One region of the Micrococcus sp. TA1 genome, then DNA from elsewhere that is predicted to be linked to it. Evidence: riboswitches for the same ligand, from Rfam matches in the RefSeq annotation. Region 1 holds a riboswitch; the other holds the start of a gene.
What was found. Region 1 has a riboswitch for thiamine pyrophosphate ahead of GGQ69_RS11545 (thiamine ABC transporter substrate binding subunit). Riboswitches for the same ligand answer to the same signal wherever they lie in the genome.

Region 2: another riboswitch for thiamine pyrophosphate. It lies ahead of GGQ69_RS12975 (bifunctional hydroxymethylpyrimidine kinase/phosphomethylpyrimidine kinase); the one in region 1 lies ahead of GGQ69_RS11545 (thiamine ABC transporter substrate binding subunit).

What each region holds. Positions count from the first base shown of each region.
Region 1 is NZ_JACHNW010000002.1:29,463-36,945, reverse strand. Features, by position in the region: gene GGQ69_RS11550 (iron ABC transporter permease) at 1-359, opposite strand, end outside; gene GGQ69_RS11545 (thiamine ABC transporter substrate binding subunit) at 391-1,503, opposite strand; TPP riboswitch at 1,555-1,658, opposite strand; gene GGQ69_RS11540 (formylglycine-generating enzyme family protein) at 1,858-2,769, shown strand; gene GGQ69_RS11535 (sulfatase) at 2,774-4,426, opposite strand; gene GGQ69_RS11530 (ABC transporter ATP-binding protein) at 4,419-5,225, opposite strand; gene GGQ69_RS11525 (ABC transporter permease) at 5,293-6,135, opposite strand; gene GGQ69_RS11520 (ABC transporter permease) at 6,132-6,923, opposite strand; gene GGQ69_RS11515 (ABC transporter substrate-binding protein) at 6,920-7,483, opposite strand, start outside.
Region 2 is NZ_JACHNW010000002.1:360,947-368,429, forward strand. Features, by position in the region: gene GGQ69_RS12960 (thiamine phosphate synthase) at 1-45, opposite strand, end outside; gene thiM (hydroxyethylthiazole kinase) at 42-890, opposite strand; gene GGQ69_RS12970 (MFS transporter) at 887-2,314, opposite strand; gene GGQ69_RS12975 (bifunctional hydroxymethylpyrimidine kinase/phosphomethylpyrimidine kinase) at 2,311-3,963, opposite strand; TPP riboswitch at 4,008-4,101, opposite strand; gene GGQ69_RS12980 (DUF5067 domain-containing protein) at 4,234-5,100, shown strand; gene GGQ69_RS12985 (hypothetical protein) at 5,275-5,466, shown strand; gene GGQ69_RS12990 (hypothetical protein) at 5,674-6,084, shown strand; gene GGQ69_RS12995 (NAD(P)-binding domain-containing protein) at 6,118-6,783, opposite strand; gene GGQ69_RS13000 (DUF3427 domain-containing protein) at 6,903-7,483, opposite strand, start outside.

The DNA.
Region 1 (7,483 bases):
CCGGCCACCGCCAGTCCCAGCGTCTGCCCCACGAGCCGCCAGGTGCGCGACTCGGCCAGCACCTCGGCGAAGGCGCCGAGGTCGAGCTGCCCGGCGGCGTTCGTCACGCCACGGGCCAGCATCGACCCGACGGGCCACAGGAAGAACACCGCCAGGAACGCCAGCGGGACGGCGGCGACCACCGTCCACACCAGCCCGCGGCCCACCGGGCCGGCGGCACGCCTCCACCGCCCGGGCACGACGTCCGCCCGGTCACCGCCCGGCGGGGCGGTTCCGGTCTCCGGGGCCCGACCGGACGCCGGCACCCGGGTGGGGGCCGGCGTCGGGACCAGGGCCGGGTCTCCCGGGACCAGGCTCATCCGTCGCGTCCTGTCCGGTGGGGGATGCCGATCAGCTCGCGGCCTCGTAGAGTGCGTTCCAGTCCTCGAGCCAGGCCTCGCGCTTCTCGGCGATCTGCCGCAGGTCCGCCTCGATCGGGTCCTCGACGAGGGTGGCGTTCTGCGCCCATTCGGCCGGCAGCTCGAGGGACTCGTCCACCGGGTACATGAACATGTTCTCCGGCAGCGAGGCCTGGAAGTCCTCGGCGAGCAGGAAGTCGATGAACGCCTGCGCGCCCTCGGGGTTCTTCGCGCCCTCCACGACGCCGGCGTACTCGACCTGGGTGGTGCAGGTGTCCTCGACGACCCCGGTGGTCGGGGCGAAGGCGGGGGAGGACGAGTAGCTGAGCACCAGCGGGTAGGCGCCCTGGCCCTCGCCGGCGGAGAAGTCGGAGTAGTAGGCGTCCGACCAGCCGGCGGCGACCTTGGTGCCGCCCTCGAGCAACCGCTGCCAGTAGTCCTGCCAGCCGTCCTCGCCCTTCTCGGTCACGGTGGCGGCCAGGAAGGCCAGGCCGGGGGAGGAGGTGACCGGATTGGTGGTGACGAACAGCCGCGCGTACTCGGGCCTGGCCAGGTCCTCCAGGGTGGTCGGCGCGGCGAGGTCGTTCTCCTCGAACCACTGCTCGTCCACGTTGACGCAGACCTGGCCCTGGTCGATGGGGGTCAGCCGGTCCTCGACGACGAGGTCCTGGGCGGATTCCGGCAGCGCCCCGGAGGCGTACTCGGCGACGACGCCCTCGTCGATGACGCGCTGGGCCGAGAGATTGTCGATGCCGTAGACCGCGTCCACGGTGGGGTTGTCCTTGGACAGGATCAGCTGGTTGACCAGGGTGCCGGCGTCGCCCGGGGCGGTGGTGGTGAGCTCGTAGCCGGACTCCTGCTCGAAGGCGGCGATCTGCTCCTCGGTGATGTTGAAGGAGTCGTGGGTCATCACGGTCACCGTGCCACCGGTGCCGGCTCCCGAGGCGCCGCTCGCGCCGTCGGTGGTGGCCGGCGCCGTGCCGTCGCCCGCGCCGGACTGGTCCGCGACCGAGCAGCCGGTCAGGGCCAGCGCGGCGATGCCCAGGATCGCGAGGGCGCCACGGGCACGGCGTCTGCTGGTGGGCGCTGCGGAAAGGTGGTGCATGAGTTCCTCCAATACCTCTGGAGGGGACGGGGCGGCGGGTGCGCCGACCCGAGGAGAGAAAGCTCGACTTCCTTCGCCGGTGCTAACCGGGCAGGTTCGAGGGTCTGCGGTGTGCGCACTCTCAGCGCCGGCCTGGCGCTCCCCTGTCGTTGAACCTTCAGTCTAGTGCCGGGGGAGGGGCGGGGTCATCTCGGTCGGCTGACGTGACCGGCCGTGGCGGCGCACCATAATGGAAAAGCCCTGCCTGTCTGAGCTGTCCGGCTGAGCACCTGCACGACGAATCGGCCCTGAGAGGTGGATGTGGACTGTTGTCATCCCGCTGCCGGCGGTACCGAGCCGGGACGTGCGCAGCACATGGATCCGCGGGAGCCTGCGTCTCGGGCCGTCCACACGGGCCCGGTCCAGTCGAGCTCCACCCACGGCATCGAGCAGGTTGAGGTTCCCGCCGGTCGGTTCCTCATGGGGGACCACTTCGGTGAGGGGTACCCCGCAGACGGTGAGACGCCCGTGCACGCGGTGCGGTTGGACGGCTTCTCCATGGACGCCACCACCGTGACGGTCGACGACTTCCGGCGGTTCGTGGAGCAGACCGCGTACGTCACGGAGGCGGAACGGTTCGGGTCCTCGGCGGTCTTCCACCTGGAACTCATTGCTCGTCGGCTGAACCCGGCGGGCGCGAACCCGGTCCCGGGGACGGCCTGGTGGGTCAACGTGCCCGGGGCGTGCTGGCATGCCCCGCTCGGACCGGGATCCCGGGCGGACGAGGACCACCCGGTGGTCCACGTCAGCTGGAATGACGCCCAGGCCTACTGCGCGTGGGCCGGGCGCCGCCTGCCGCACGAGGCGCAATGGGAGTACGCGGCCCGCGGCGGGCTGCAGGGCCACCGCTACGCCTGGGGCGATGAGCTCGTGCCGGGCGGCGAGCACCACTGCAACATCTTCCAGGGACGCTTCCCCGTGGAGAACACGATCGACGACGGTTTCCTCTCCACGGCCCCGGTGCGGACGTTCCCGGCCAACGGGTTCGGCCTGTTCCAGATGGCCGGGAACGTCTGGGAGTGGTGCCAGGACTGGTTCCTGCCGCGCTACTACCGGCGCAGTCCCGAGGAGAATCCCCCCGGGCCGCCGTTCGGCGAGGGCAGGGTCATGCGCGGAGGGTCGTTCCTCTGCCACGACTCCTACTGCAACCGGTACCGGGTGGCAGCGCGGAGCAGGAACAGTCCGGACTCCTCGAGCAGCAACTGCGGCTTCCGGACCGTCGGCTGACGGGTCAGGCCGCCGCCCGCACCCGGACCCCGTGGTCGGTCAGCGCCAGCAACTCGTCCAGCATCAGCTGGCGCATGCGGTCCACGACCTCCTCGCACCCCGGCCTGGCGGCCAGGTTGTGGGCCTCCTCCGGGTCCGAGTCGAGCAGGTACAGCTCCTCGGCGTCGGTGCCGAAGTACCGCGTGTAGCGGGCCTCGGGGGTGATGACCGAACGGATGTGCACGGGGGCCGGCAGCCCGTCGAGGCCGAACGGCTGATCCTCCTCGACGATCAGTGCCCTGCGGTGGACGGAGGCCTCGCCCCGCAGCAGCGGGACCAGGCTGCGGCCCTGGATGCCGCGGTGTCCCGAGACCCCGGTGAGTTCCAGCAGGGTGGGCACCAGGTCCGCGTTCGAGACCAGGGCCGTCGAGGCCGCGGTCCGCGCCGCCGGGGAGATCCCGACGCCGGCCCCCGGCAGTCCCGCGGGCACCCTCATGACCAGTGGCACGTTGGTCACGCCCCGGTAGTGGGTGAAGTGCTTGAGCATCATGCCGTGGTCGCCGAACATGTCCCCGTGGTCCGAGGTGAAGACGACCACCGTGTTCTCCGCCAGTCCGGTGCGTTCCAGCGTCTGCAGGATCCTGCCCACCTGGTCGTCCAGCAAGGTGATCAGACCCAGTTCCGCCGCGCAGGCCACCCGGTACTGTTCCTCCGTGGCGATCCACGTCATGGTCGGGTCCTCGCCGGGCATCCCCCGTCGCTCGGCCATGCGCCGGACGTGTTCGGGAGAATCCGAGTGATCCTGGTGGAACGTATCAGGTACCGGGACGTCCGCCGGGTCGTACAGGCGGTCGTATCCGGCCGGCGGCGCGAACGGATGGTGGGGATCGGGGAAGGAGGCGAACAGGAAGAACGGTTCGCCGTCCGCGGCATGGTCCTCGAGGCGGGCGCAGGTCCGCTCGGCGACGTACGCGCTGGGGTGCAGTCCGGCCGGAACGGCCGAGGTGTAGACCTGCGCCCAGTGCCCGCCGTGATCGTCCAGTGCCCGCTGCGGTCCGGCGTCCGTCAAGGGGTCGAAACCGCGCTCGCGCGCCCAGTGCACGTAGTGACCGCTGGGGCGGTCCCCATGACCGACCACCAGGTCCACCTCCTGGTAGCCGTAGTAGTCACCGGGCATCGTCACCGGCTGTTCGCTGTGGAGGAGGGAATCCTCCCAGCGGTCCCAGCCGGCGTCGCGGACGGGTCGGCGGGCATCCGGGAGGCAGTCCTCCAGCAACTGGGGTTCGGAGAGCATGATCTGCTCGCGCTGCTCCGGCTCGAAGTCCCAGCCCATGTTCTGGTGGTGCAGCTTGCCCACCGCGCTGGTGCGGTAGCCGCACGACGCCAGGTCTCCCGGCAGGGTCGAGACGTCCGGGTCGAGTGGCAACCCGTTGCACCGGGTGCCGTGCTGCTGGGGCCACCGACCGGTCATCAGGCTGGCCCGGCTGGGCATGCACGTGGGGTTGGTGACGTGGACGTTGCCGAAGGCCACGCCCTCGGCGGCCAGGGCATCCAGATGGGGCGTCGACACCAGCGGGTGGCCACCGAAGCCCAGGTGATCCGGGCGGAGCTGGTCCGCGATGATCACCAGGACGTTGGGGCGGCCGGCTGCGGGGTTCGGGTCAGGTCGCTCACGCATCGGCCATCTCCTGACGGTGGGGGTTCTTGATCAGGGACAGCACGCGCGTGCGCTCGTCCACGAACGCCTTGGTGGCGCGCGTGGTGATCTGGTCCCGCTCCCGGGGCAGGTTCACGGTGACGACCTCGACCACGTGGGCAGGCTTGGAACCGAGCACGACGACGCGGTCGGAGAGGTACACGGCCTCGTCGATGTCGTGCGTGACCACCAGGATGGTCATGCCGAATTGTTCCCGGATCCGCAGGCAGAGGTCCTCGAGCTCGAACCGGGTCTGGGCATCGACCGAGGCGAACGGCTCGTCCATGATGAGGATCTCCGGCCGGTAGGCCAGGCCGCGGGCGATGGCCACGCGCTGCTGCATGCCACCGGAGAGCTGCCACGGGTAGAGCTCGGTGGCATGGCTGAGCCCCACGGCCTCGATCGCCTCGTCGATGCGCTGGTTCTCCTCGGCCCGGCCCAGTCGGAGGTGCCGCAACGGAAGCCGGATGTTCTTGCGTACCGTCAGCCACGGCATCAGGGAGCGGTGGTAGTCCTGGAAGACGAGGGCCATCTGCTCCGGTGGCCCGTCGATGGGCTGGCCGTCGATCCTGGCCTCGCCGGAGGTCAGTGGCTGCAGTCCGGTGATGCACTTCAGCAGCGTGGTCTTGCCGACACCGGAGGGCCCCACGATGCAGACGACCTCTCCCGCGGCGACCTCGAAGGACAGGTCCCGGATGATCTCCTTGGCCTGGGGGCCGCTCCCGTAGGACTTGCACAGCCTGTCGACGGCCAGTCGAGGGACGGGTGTGGCGTGGTCCATGGAAGCTCCTCGGGTGTGGGCGGACGTGGCGCCGTGGTGTGGTCGGGTGTCAGTGCGGATGGTGGAGTCAAGAGTCACGCTGGGCCTCCTTGGCGCCGAAGTACCAGGCCAGGATCCTGGCCTTGACGAGGTCGAAAAGTTTGTTGATCACGAATCCCAGGACACCGAGCAGGAGCACCCCGGCCCACATGTCCGCGATCATGAAGGACTGCTGCGCGGTCAGCGTCAACGCACCGATGCCGGTCGAGGCACCGAGCATCTCCGAGGCGATCATCACGATGAACGCGATCTGCAGGCTCACCTGCAACCCGGCGAAGATCTGGGGTGCAGCGGCCGGGAGGTACACCTGGGTGAACTTCTCCGTACGGGTCAGCCGGTAGACGACGCTGACGTCCTTCAGGGTGCCGTCCACGGAACGGATCCCGTCCATGGTGGCGATGAGGGTGGGGAACGTCGCCGCCAGGGCGATCGAGGTGATGCGCATGTCGTTGCCGAAGCCGATCATGGTGATGAAGATCGGCACCAGGGCGACGGGCGGGATGGACCGCACGAAGTGGATGATCGGCTCCAGCAACCAGCGCAGCGGCCGGACCAGGGCAAGGACGAACCCGAGGACGATGCCCACCACGACCGCCAGCGCGTAACCCCCGGCCAGGTTGGCCAGGCTGGGGACGACATCGGTGGGGAAGTGGGCGAACAGCCACAACTGCTGAAACCTGGTCAGGATCTCTTCCAGTGGCGGGAAGAAGGTGCTGGAGGACCTCGCTGAAGCCACCCACCAGGCGGCCAGCAGCAGGGTGGGCGTGCCGACGGCCAGGGCCCATTTCAGCCAGGACGGTACGCGACGCGACCTCCGGCGGGGACGCCGACGCGCTGTCAGGTGGTTGACGGTGATGTCTGCGGTGGTCATGCCTGCACCTCACGTTTCGATTCATGCCAGTGCAGGGCCTTGGCCTCGACCAGCTGGGACGCGGCCTGGAAGGCCATGCCGAGGACGCCGAGCACGATGATCAGCGCGTACATCCGCGCCGAGTCCCCGGCGGTCTGGGCCTGGTACAGGCTCTGGCCCAGACCCGGTCCGCCCCCGAGCAGCCCGGCGACGACGGTCACCACCAGGGCTGCCGGTGCGGAGACGCGGATGGCGGTGGCGATGAAGGGCGAGGCGCCCGGGAGTATGACCCGCCCCAGGATCTCGACCTGGCCCATGCCGTACGAGCGGGCGGTGTCAGTGCGCACCGGATCGACATCGAAGACGCCGGCAACGGTCTGGATCAGGATCGGGATCGCGCAACCGATGATGGCCAGCACGATGGTCATCTCCGTCGTCGGACCCAGGATGAGCACCACGATGGGCAGGATCACGATCGGCGGGATCGGCTTCAGGAATTCGAGCACCGCGGACGTGGCGAATCGCAGCAGCTGTGAGGTGCCGATCAGGATGCCCAGGACCACCCCGACGACGATCGAGGCCGCCAGCCCGATCAGGGCCGTCCCCGCCGTGACGGCGGTGTCCTCCCAGAACGCACCGTCACCCAGCATCTCCCCGAGGGCGCTGAGCGCCTGCCCCACGGTGGGCAGGGACGTACCGGACAGCGGACCAGTCGCCAGCACCTGCCAGACGATGAGCAACAGGCCCACGCCGGCTGCGCCATAGGCCAGCGGCCGGGAGTTGTGGCGCCAGTAGTGCCCCGTCATCATTCAGCCCCCAGGATCGAGTCCTCGGTCAGCGGCGCGTTCTGCGGCTGGTAACCGAGTTCGGTCATCTTCTCGTTGGCACGGTTGATGTCCTCGAGCCTCGTCTCCAGCGGCCAGTAGGTGGTGGCTCCCTGGCGGATCGTCTCCAGGTCCACGCCGGTGATCTCCGCCGCGTGCTTCTGGGCCTCCTCCGTGTTCTCGTTGCCGTATTCGAAGGCCTTGACCATGGCCTCACGGAAGGCCTCGTACTTGGCGGGGTCCTGCTCCACCTGGTCGGTTCCGGCGACCCACAGCCCCACGGCGCCCTTCTCGAAGAAGGCCACGCCCGGGGAGGAGAGCAGGGTGTTCCCCTGGGCGCCGGCCTGCTCGGTGAAGGGGGAGACGAGGGCAGCGGCATCGATCCGGCCGTTCTTCAGGGAGTCCAGTGCCGAGGCGGGGTCGAGCACCATCCACTGGACCTTGGACGGGTCGCCACCGTCCTGGCGGATGGTCTCGCTGATGGTGACCTCCATCTGGGCCTTGCGAGCCGGGACGGAGACCTTGCGTCCTTCGAGGTCAGCCGG
Region 2 (7,483 bases), 330 kb from region 1:
GCGGGTCACCCGCGGGCGGAGCCGTCCGGCCGCTCCCCCGGTCACCGTCCCACCTCGTCGAGCGCGTCCAGCAGGTGCATCCGGAACGACCCCGGCCCGGCGGCCCGCCCGGCCGCGACCTCACCGGCCAGGTTCAGCCAGGTGGTCGCCGCGAGCGCGGCGCGGAACGGGTCCGGTTCGACCGCGGTGCAGGCGGCCGTCAGGGCCCCGAGCAGGCAACCGGTGCCGGTGACCCGGGTGAGCAGACCGGTCCCGCGGTCCACCCGCGCCTGCCGGCGGGCGTCGAGCACGAGGTCCACGGCACCCGAGACGGCGACGGCACCACCGGTCCTGAGTGCCGTCGACATCGCGGCGTCCTCCGCCGCGTCCGGCCCGGCCACCGAGTCGGCCCCGCGCCCGCCGGCGCCTGCCCCGGCCAGGGCGAGCACCTCGGAGGCGTTGCCCCGCACCACGGTCGGCCGGAAGTCCAGCAGTTGGCGGGCCAGCGGTGTGCGCACCGGCGCGATGCCGATCGCGGTGGGGTCCAGCACCCACGGGCGCCGGTCCGCGACGGCGACGGCCACCGTGGCGGGGATGCCCTCCATGGCGTCCGTGCTCAGGGTGCCCAGGTTCACGGCCAGCGCGTCGGCCACCCGGGTCAGGGTGGGGGCCTCGGCGAGGGTCTCGGTCATCATCGGGCGGGCGCCGGCGGCCAGCAGGCCGTCGGCGACGAGGGCCATGGAGACGGTCGCGGTGAGACAGTGCACCAGCGGCTGGCCGGCGCGCACCGCGGTCAGGACGTCCGCGACCGGTGCGAGGTCCGGATCGGCGGTCGGGTGCGCGCCCGTCGCGGCGCCGGGATCAAGGGTCCGATCGGGGGCGGGCTGAGCGTCGGCCCGAGCCCCGGTCACCGGGACCCTCCCCGGGCGGCACCCACCGGGGCGTCGGGCACCATCCCGACGGCGACGTCGTCGATGTCCCCCTCGATGTCCCGCGGCGCCAGCCGCGGGCCGAGCGCCGCGCCGAGCACCACGAGGGCCCCGCCGAGCGCGACCATGCCCATCACCGAGCCGTGCCGGCCCAGGACCGGTTCGATGAGCGGCAGGTAGAAGGGGTAGAGCGCCGGCAGCACCAGGGACAGGCTGTAACCCATCCCGTAGCCGGTGGAGCGGACCTCGGTGGGGAACCGCTCGGAGAGATACGCCGAGACCGGTCCGTAGGCGGAGACCGTGATGACCTGCAGCACCGCGGCGCAGACGGCCGCCCCGGCCAGGGTGGGCGAAGTGACGGCGGCCCACCACACCAGCGGCCCGGCCAGCGCGGCGACCGTCCCCCACAGGAGGAACAACCGTCGCCGTCCGGTGAGCGTGGCCAGGTGACCGGCCAGGGCCATGACGATCGCCTGCGCCACCGAGGCGATGCCCATGACCACCGGCACCCCGGTGGCGGGCAGTCCGGAGTCCTCGGCGAGCCGGGCGGTGAGCAGCAGCACCGTGGAGTTGGTCAGCAGCCACAAGCCGGACATCAGGATGAACACCTGCCAGAAGGCCCGCGCCCACCGTCCGGCGAGCAGGTCGCGCAGTCCGGCCCTCGGGGCGGCGGGCCGTGCGGCGGCCTCCCGGGCGCGGCGGTGGAAGACCGGGGCGTCGGTGACCTGGCGGCTGTAGTAGACGAGCATCCCCAGGGACAGCGCGGCGCCGAGGACGAAGAGCAGCCGCCAGCCCCAGGCCGCGTAGGCGTCGGGGCCCAGGAGCACGAGCAGTCCGGCCACGGAGAACGCGATGGTCGCCTGAGCCCACGGGGCCATGGACAGGATCAGCCCGCTCATCAGCCCGCGGCGCCTTGCGGTGGACCACTCCATGGCCAGCGGGATGGCCGCGGAGTACTCCCCCGCCACGAAGATCCCGCACAGGAAGCGCAGCACGAGGATCAGGCCGATGGTCCCGGCGCCGAGGATCTCGTGGGTGGGCGTGGCGGCGATGGCCAGCGCGCAGGCGGCGGTCCCGGCGATCGCGATCCGCGTGGTGCGGGTGCGCCCGAGCCGGTCGGAGATGCGCCCGAACACGATCCCGCCGATCGGCCGGCCCAGCAGCATCGCGATGACGATCAGCGCCCCGGTGGACGCGGCGGCGGCGGGCCCGGCGAGCACGAGCATGGCCGGGGCGAGTGCGGTCAGCGGCAGGAAGACGTGGATGTTGTCGATCCAGTTGCCCACCACCCCGGCGCGCAGCGCGGCCCGTCCCGCCGGGGGCAGGCTCTCATTCGGAGTCCCGGTGGAGGTCTCGGTGGTGGTCTGGGTCCCGACGGCGGCCTGCGCCGTGGTCGCGCCCGTCACCGGACGCTCCCGGCGAGTGCTGCGGCGGGGGCCTCGGCGCTGACTGCCGCGGGGGCCTGGATGCGGGGCTGCACGGGCGCCTCGGCCCGGCCCCCGTACTCACCAGGTTCGAGGCGCAGGGCCTGCTCGAAGAACTCGAGCTCGTGCCGGCAGGCGGTCAGGTAGGCGCGGGCGGCCCGGGCGCGCACGGCCGGGGAGGCCGCGGCGAGCTCGCGCTCCACGTGGGCCAGCGCGGACTCGGTGGCGGTCACGAAGCCCGGGTCCCGGTAGGTGTCCAGCCACGCGGCGTAGGGGTGGTCGGCGGGCACCGCGGGCAGCATCGCCCCCACCTGGGCGTAGAGCCAGAAGCACGGCAGCACCCCGGCCACGCCCACGGCACGGTCCTCGCCGAGGGCGGTGGCCAGCAGGAAGTCCGTGTAGGCGCTCGTCACCGGTCCAGCGACGGGGGCCGGGCGATCACCGAGCCAGGTGCGGTGCAGTTCGGCCTCCTCGGTGAGGCAACCGTGGGCCGCCCCGGACCAGAAGACCTGCGCGTCCAGCTCGGTCGAGCGGGCGGCGAGGGCGGCCATCGCCCGGGAGTACCCGTTGAGGTACAGCGCGTCCTGGGCCAGGTAGAACTCGAAGGCGTGCCGGGTCAGGCTTCCGTCCACGAGGGCACGGACGAACCCGGAGCCGGCGATGGCGGCGTTGACCTCCGCCCCGGCGGCCCACAACGCCGCGGTCCACGGACCGGCGGGCGCGACGGCGGCCGGCACCCGGGCTTCGGGGTCCCGGCGCGGGGCACCCAGGTCCTGCGGGGACCCGAGGACGGGCGGGACGGCGTCGGGGGCGAACCAGGGGGCGGCGGAGGCGGCGGCCTGCAAACGGCGCGAGCGGTGCCCGTGGTCCACGGGTCCGTGGCCGGAACCGACCTGCAGGGCGGCCCCGTGGGCGATCGCCTCATGCAGCCACTCGGTGGCCCAGGCCAGTGCCGTGCCCGGGGCGTCCCCGCGGCCCAGCCGGGTGGCGAGCGCGGAGGACAGGGAGCAGCCGGTGCCGTGCGTGCTGGTGGTGTCGATGCGCGTGGACGGCACGGAGATCAGCGTCCCGTCCGGGTGCACCCAGGTGTTCGTGACCCGCCGGGTGTCCAGGTGCCCGGTCTTGACCACCACGGCCACGCCGGTCGCGGCTGACCAGCGGGCGGCCTGGTCCAGGGCCTCGGCCTCGTCGGCGGCGCGCGGCGAGCCGGTGAGCACGGCGAGCTCGTCGATGTTGGGGGTGACCACCGTGGCGCGGCGGCAGAACTCGATCATGGCCTGTTCGGCCTCGGGCTGCAGCAGGCGGTGGCCGCTGGTGGCGATCATGACCGGATCGACCACGAGCACGGCCGGCGGGTGCTCGTCGCACCAGGCGGCCACGGTCTCGATGATGCCGGTGGTGCCGAGCATGCCGGTCTTGACGGCGTCCAGGGTGACGTCGTCGCTGACGGCCTCCAGCTGGGCGCGCAGGAAGTCCGTGGGCGGGACGTGGAGGTCCCGCACGCCGTGGGTGTTCTGGGCGACGAGCGTGGTCACCACGCTCATGCCATAACCGCCGGCGGCGGTGATGGACTTCAGGTCCGCGGCGGTGCCGGCGCCCCCGGAGGGATCGGTGCCGGCGATCGACAGCACGCGGGGCCCGGATGCGGGGACAGGCGGAATCTGGGTATGGCAAGAAGAAGTCACGCGGACATCCCTTCGCTAGTCCTAACTAGATCAGGTTCCACGGGTGTCATCTCAGCGCCGTGCGGCGCACCCCGTGTCCGCGGCCAAGTATAGGCAGGCGCAACGGACCGACGGGGCTATCGAGCGAAACGTCTCGACTCAAACCCTCAGCCGGTTCAAGGCATCACGCATAGGAACGACGATCACCGTCGTCTCAAGGAAGAGGGGCACCTCCCCGTGCGCACCACATCCACCACCTCGTTGGCTCTCGTCGTGGCCCTGGGCCTCGCGCTCACCGGATGCGCCTCTCCAGCTGGCAGTGCGGGCAACACCGCCGAATCGAACAGCGCCGATGGCTCCCAGTCCGCATCCAGTCCGGAAGCGCCCGAGCCCGTTGATCTCACTGGCGAGTGGGCACAGTCCAACAAGGGCTCCGGAAGCAAGCACGTGGCGACCATCGTCGACGATACGATCACCATCTACTGGGTCAACGCGGAGGATGAATCGAAGTCCCTGTACTGGGCCGGCAGCGTCGAACAACCCGAGGACGCAACGGCAGCCTTCACCTGGGACTCGGTCAATGACACGTCCAAGACGGGTTCCGCACTCCTGGCGTCCAGTGACGACCAGAAGACCTTCACCCTGGACGGCGACACCATCAGCTACGAGGCCGCCGCGCTCGGTGAGACGTGGACGGTTGAGCTGGAGCAGACCAGCACCACCCCCGCAGCGGCCCCCGCGGACGATCAGGACACCACCGGGGAGTACGACGTCACCATCGAGGATGCGACCTTCGCCAAGGACTACGCCGGAGAACCGGCGATCGTTGTCAGCTATGAGTTCACCAACAACTCCGACGAGGCCGCCAACTTCATGACCGCCATACACGACCAGGCGTTCCAGAGCGGCGTCGAGCTTGAAAGCGCCATAGTCGATGACGTCGACTCGGCGCTTTCGATGTCCGACATCAAGCCGGGTACTACGGTCACCATCCAGGAGGCCTACGTCCTGCGGGATGAGACCACGGTGTCCGTGGAAGTACGGGAGCTGTTCAGCTTCTCCGAGGCAGTCCTGACCTCCGAGGAATTCTCCGTCAAGCAGTAGATGCTCCCTCGACGTCGGCAATAATCGGGACGAGGGGGACGTCCTAACCGTGCTGTGCGTCGCCCCCGGCCATCACGACCGGCCCGTCGCGGCCCTCCGAGAGGCCATCGGTCTGGGGTCCTGACCGCTGGCCGAGGTCCTGCCCCCTGGGGCGGCCTGCCCGAACAACCGGGCATGTTCGCGGTGTCCTGGCTGGACATGCGCCGGCTACCGGTGAGGATCGACGCCGCCGCGCCGGACGCCCAGTACGTCAGCGTCGGCATCGAGACCAACGGCGTGATGCTCTGGTTCATCGTCGATGAATCCGGGGGGCGCACCTGCGCTGCTGCCACCCGGAACCGCGGGCGAGAAGCACAGCGTCGGTGAACGGCTGGACGCGCTGATCATCGGGATATGCGAGCGCGCCGTGTGCCCCCTGAACATGGTGGCCACGTGACCGGCACCGGAAGGAGCCGGATTGCCGGCTTCGGGACCACCGCACGAAGCCTCTTGACATCCCTCCGGCGCTGCCGAAAATGACTGGTATCCAACTGAATCATCTGGGATTCCATGCCGAGATCCGGCAGAGGAGGAATGATGTTGTACCCGCCCGAGGATGCCCGCGAGCTGACGGTGTTGATGCGGCTCAGCCGCGAGCTGGACATCGTCGGTGACCTGACCGCCACCGTGGACGGTCCCTCAGAACTGATCGCCTGGGTCCTGGTGCTCGGCCGGCCCGAGATCACCGCCTGGCGGGCCGAGCACACCGGTCACCGGTACATCCATGCCACGGCGAACCGTGACCGGGCGCCGGTCCGCGGCATGCTCACCGCCTTGTTGCCCTGCGAGCACCACCGGGGATTCTGGCGCGCCCTGGGGCTGGACGACCTGGCCGAGGGCGAGCGCCGGACCCTGAAGGGCACGGACCTGTCCTCGGCGTGGGAGTCCATGCCGATCACCACGGAGGACATCGCGCCCAAGCCGCCGGCGACCGAAGAGGCCTAACCGGGTTGTGGGCGTCCGCGGTGGGCGTGCGCCTCAGCGGGTCGCGAGGGCGCAGGCCTCGCTCAACAGTTCGGTGAGACGTGCCACCGGGTGCGTGGTGGCGAAGATGGGGGTGTCCGGTTCGAACGCGCGGCCCGCGGCGAGCGGGCCGGCATCCACCGGGTCGTAGCCCAGGCGGTCCAGGAAGGTCCCGACGGCGGCCCGGGCGGCGTCGCTGTCGCCGGCCAGTGCCAGCGCGCGGCGGTCCGGATCGCCTGCGGGGCGCGCCAGGGTCTCAAGGTCCCGGTAACCGATGTGGTTGAGGGTCTTGACCACCGAGGAACCGGCGAGGAAGTCCTGGACGACCTCGGAGGTGGAGCGGTGGTCGGCCTCGAATTCCGCGATCTCCCCGTCCACGGGGGCCCAGTAGTTCATGGTGTCGACGACGGTGCGGCCGGCCAGGGCATCAGCGTCCAGCGTGCGGAACTTGTGCATGGGGACGGCGACGACCACCATGTCCGCCTGTGCCGCCTCGGCGGCATCCACGGCCTGAGCGCCCGGGGTGATGATGTCCGCGATCATCGCGATCTCCTCGGCCGGCTTGGCGGTGGCGATCTTCACCTCGTACCCGGCCTGCAGTGCCTGTCTGGCCACGGCCGTCCCGACACGGCCTGCGCCGAGGATGCCGATGGTGCGGGGCTGGGAAACGGGCGTGGTCACAAGGCTCCTGAGGACGCGCGGAAGAATGCTCTCGGGTTGAAGTAACGCGGGTGGGGGTGAGTTTGTTCCGCTCCGAACGACATGTCCTCCTCGCCGACCACTGCTTGTCCCCTGATGGATCAGGCCACGGCGCTCGCGACCCTGAAGACTTCCATGGGCATCTCTCGATGCAGATTCCACGTGACTTGCATGGGGCGCTCGCCATGCCACGAGTTGAGATCCGCCGTTCCCAAACAAACGAACGGAGCGGTCCCGATGTCGTTGCTGGGCGTCTCGCGAACGAACAGGATCGTGTTGGTCTCGTTGGACTCTTTGGTGGCGTATCTCCGACCCGTCGGAGATGTTGCTCGCGTGGTGTTCTGACTCTCCCAATGGAACTGACTGCGACTGATGGCGTAGTCGCGATACATGGTGGTCGGTGAGAAACTTCGTTCGGACTTCCTCAGATTGATGAGAAACGCGTCTGTTTCATACTTCTCTGACCACGCCACGCCAGAGACATGAGCCATGTCCGGAGAAGACTCGAAGGTGCGGATTCCAAGGGCCGGCAAGATCTCTTCGCGTCTGTAGTGAGCATGAGTAAAAAGAGGGACTTCTTCTCTCAAGGAGGTCCTCGTCGGATTGGTCCGCGTGGACGAAAGTCGATGCTCGAAGATCTCTTCTACTTCCGCAACAAACTGCGTCTGGGTCCGCACCCATT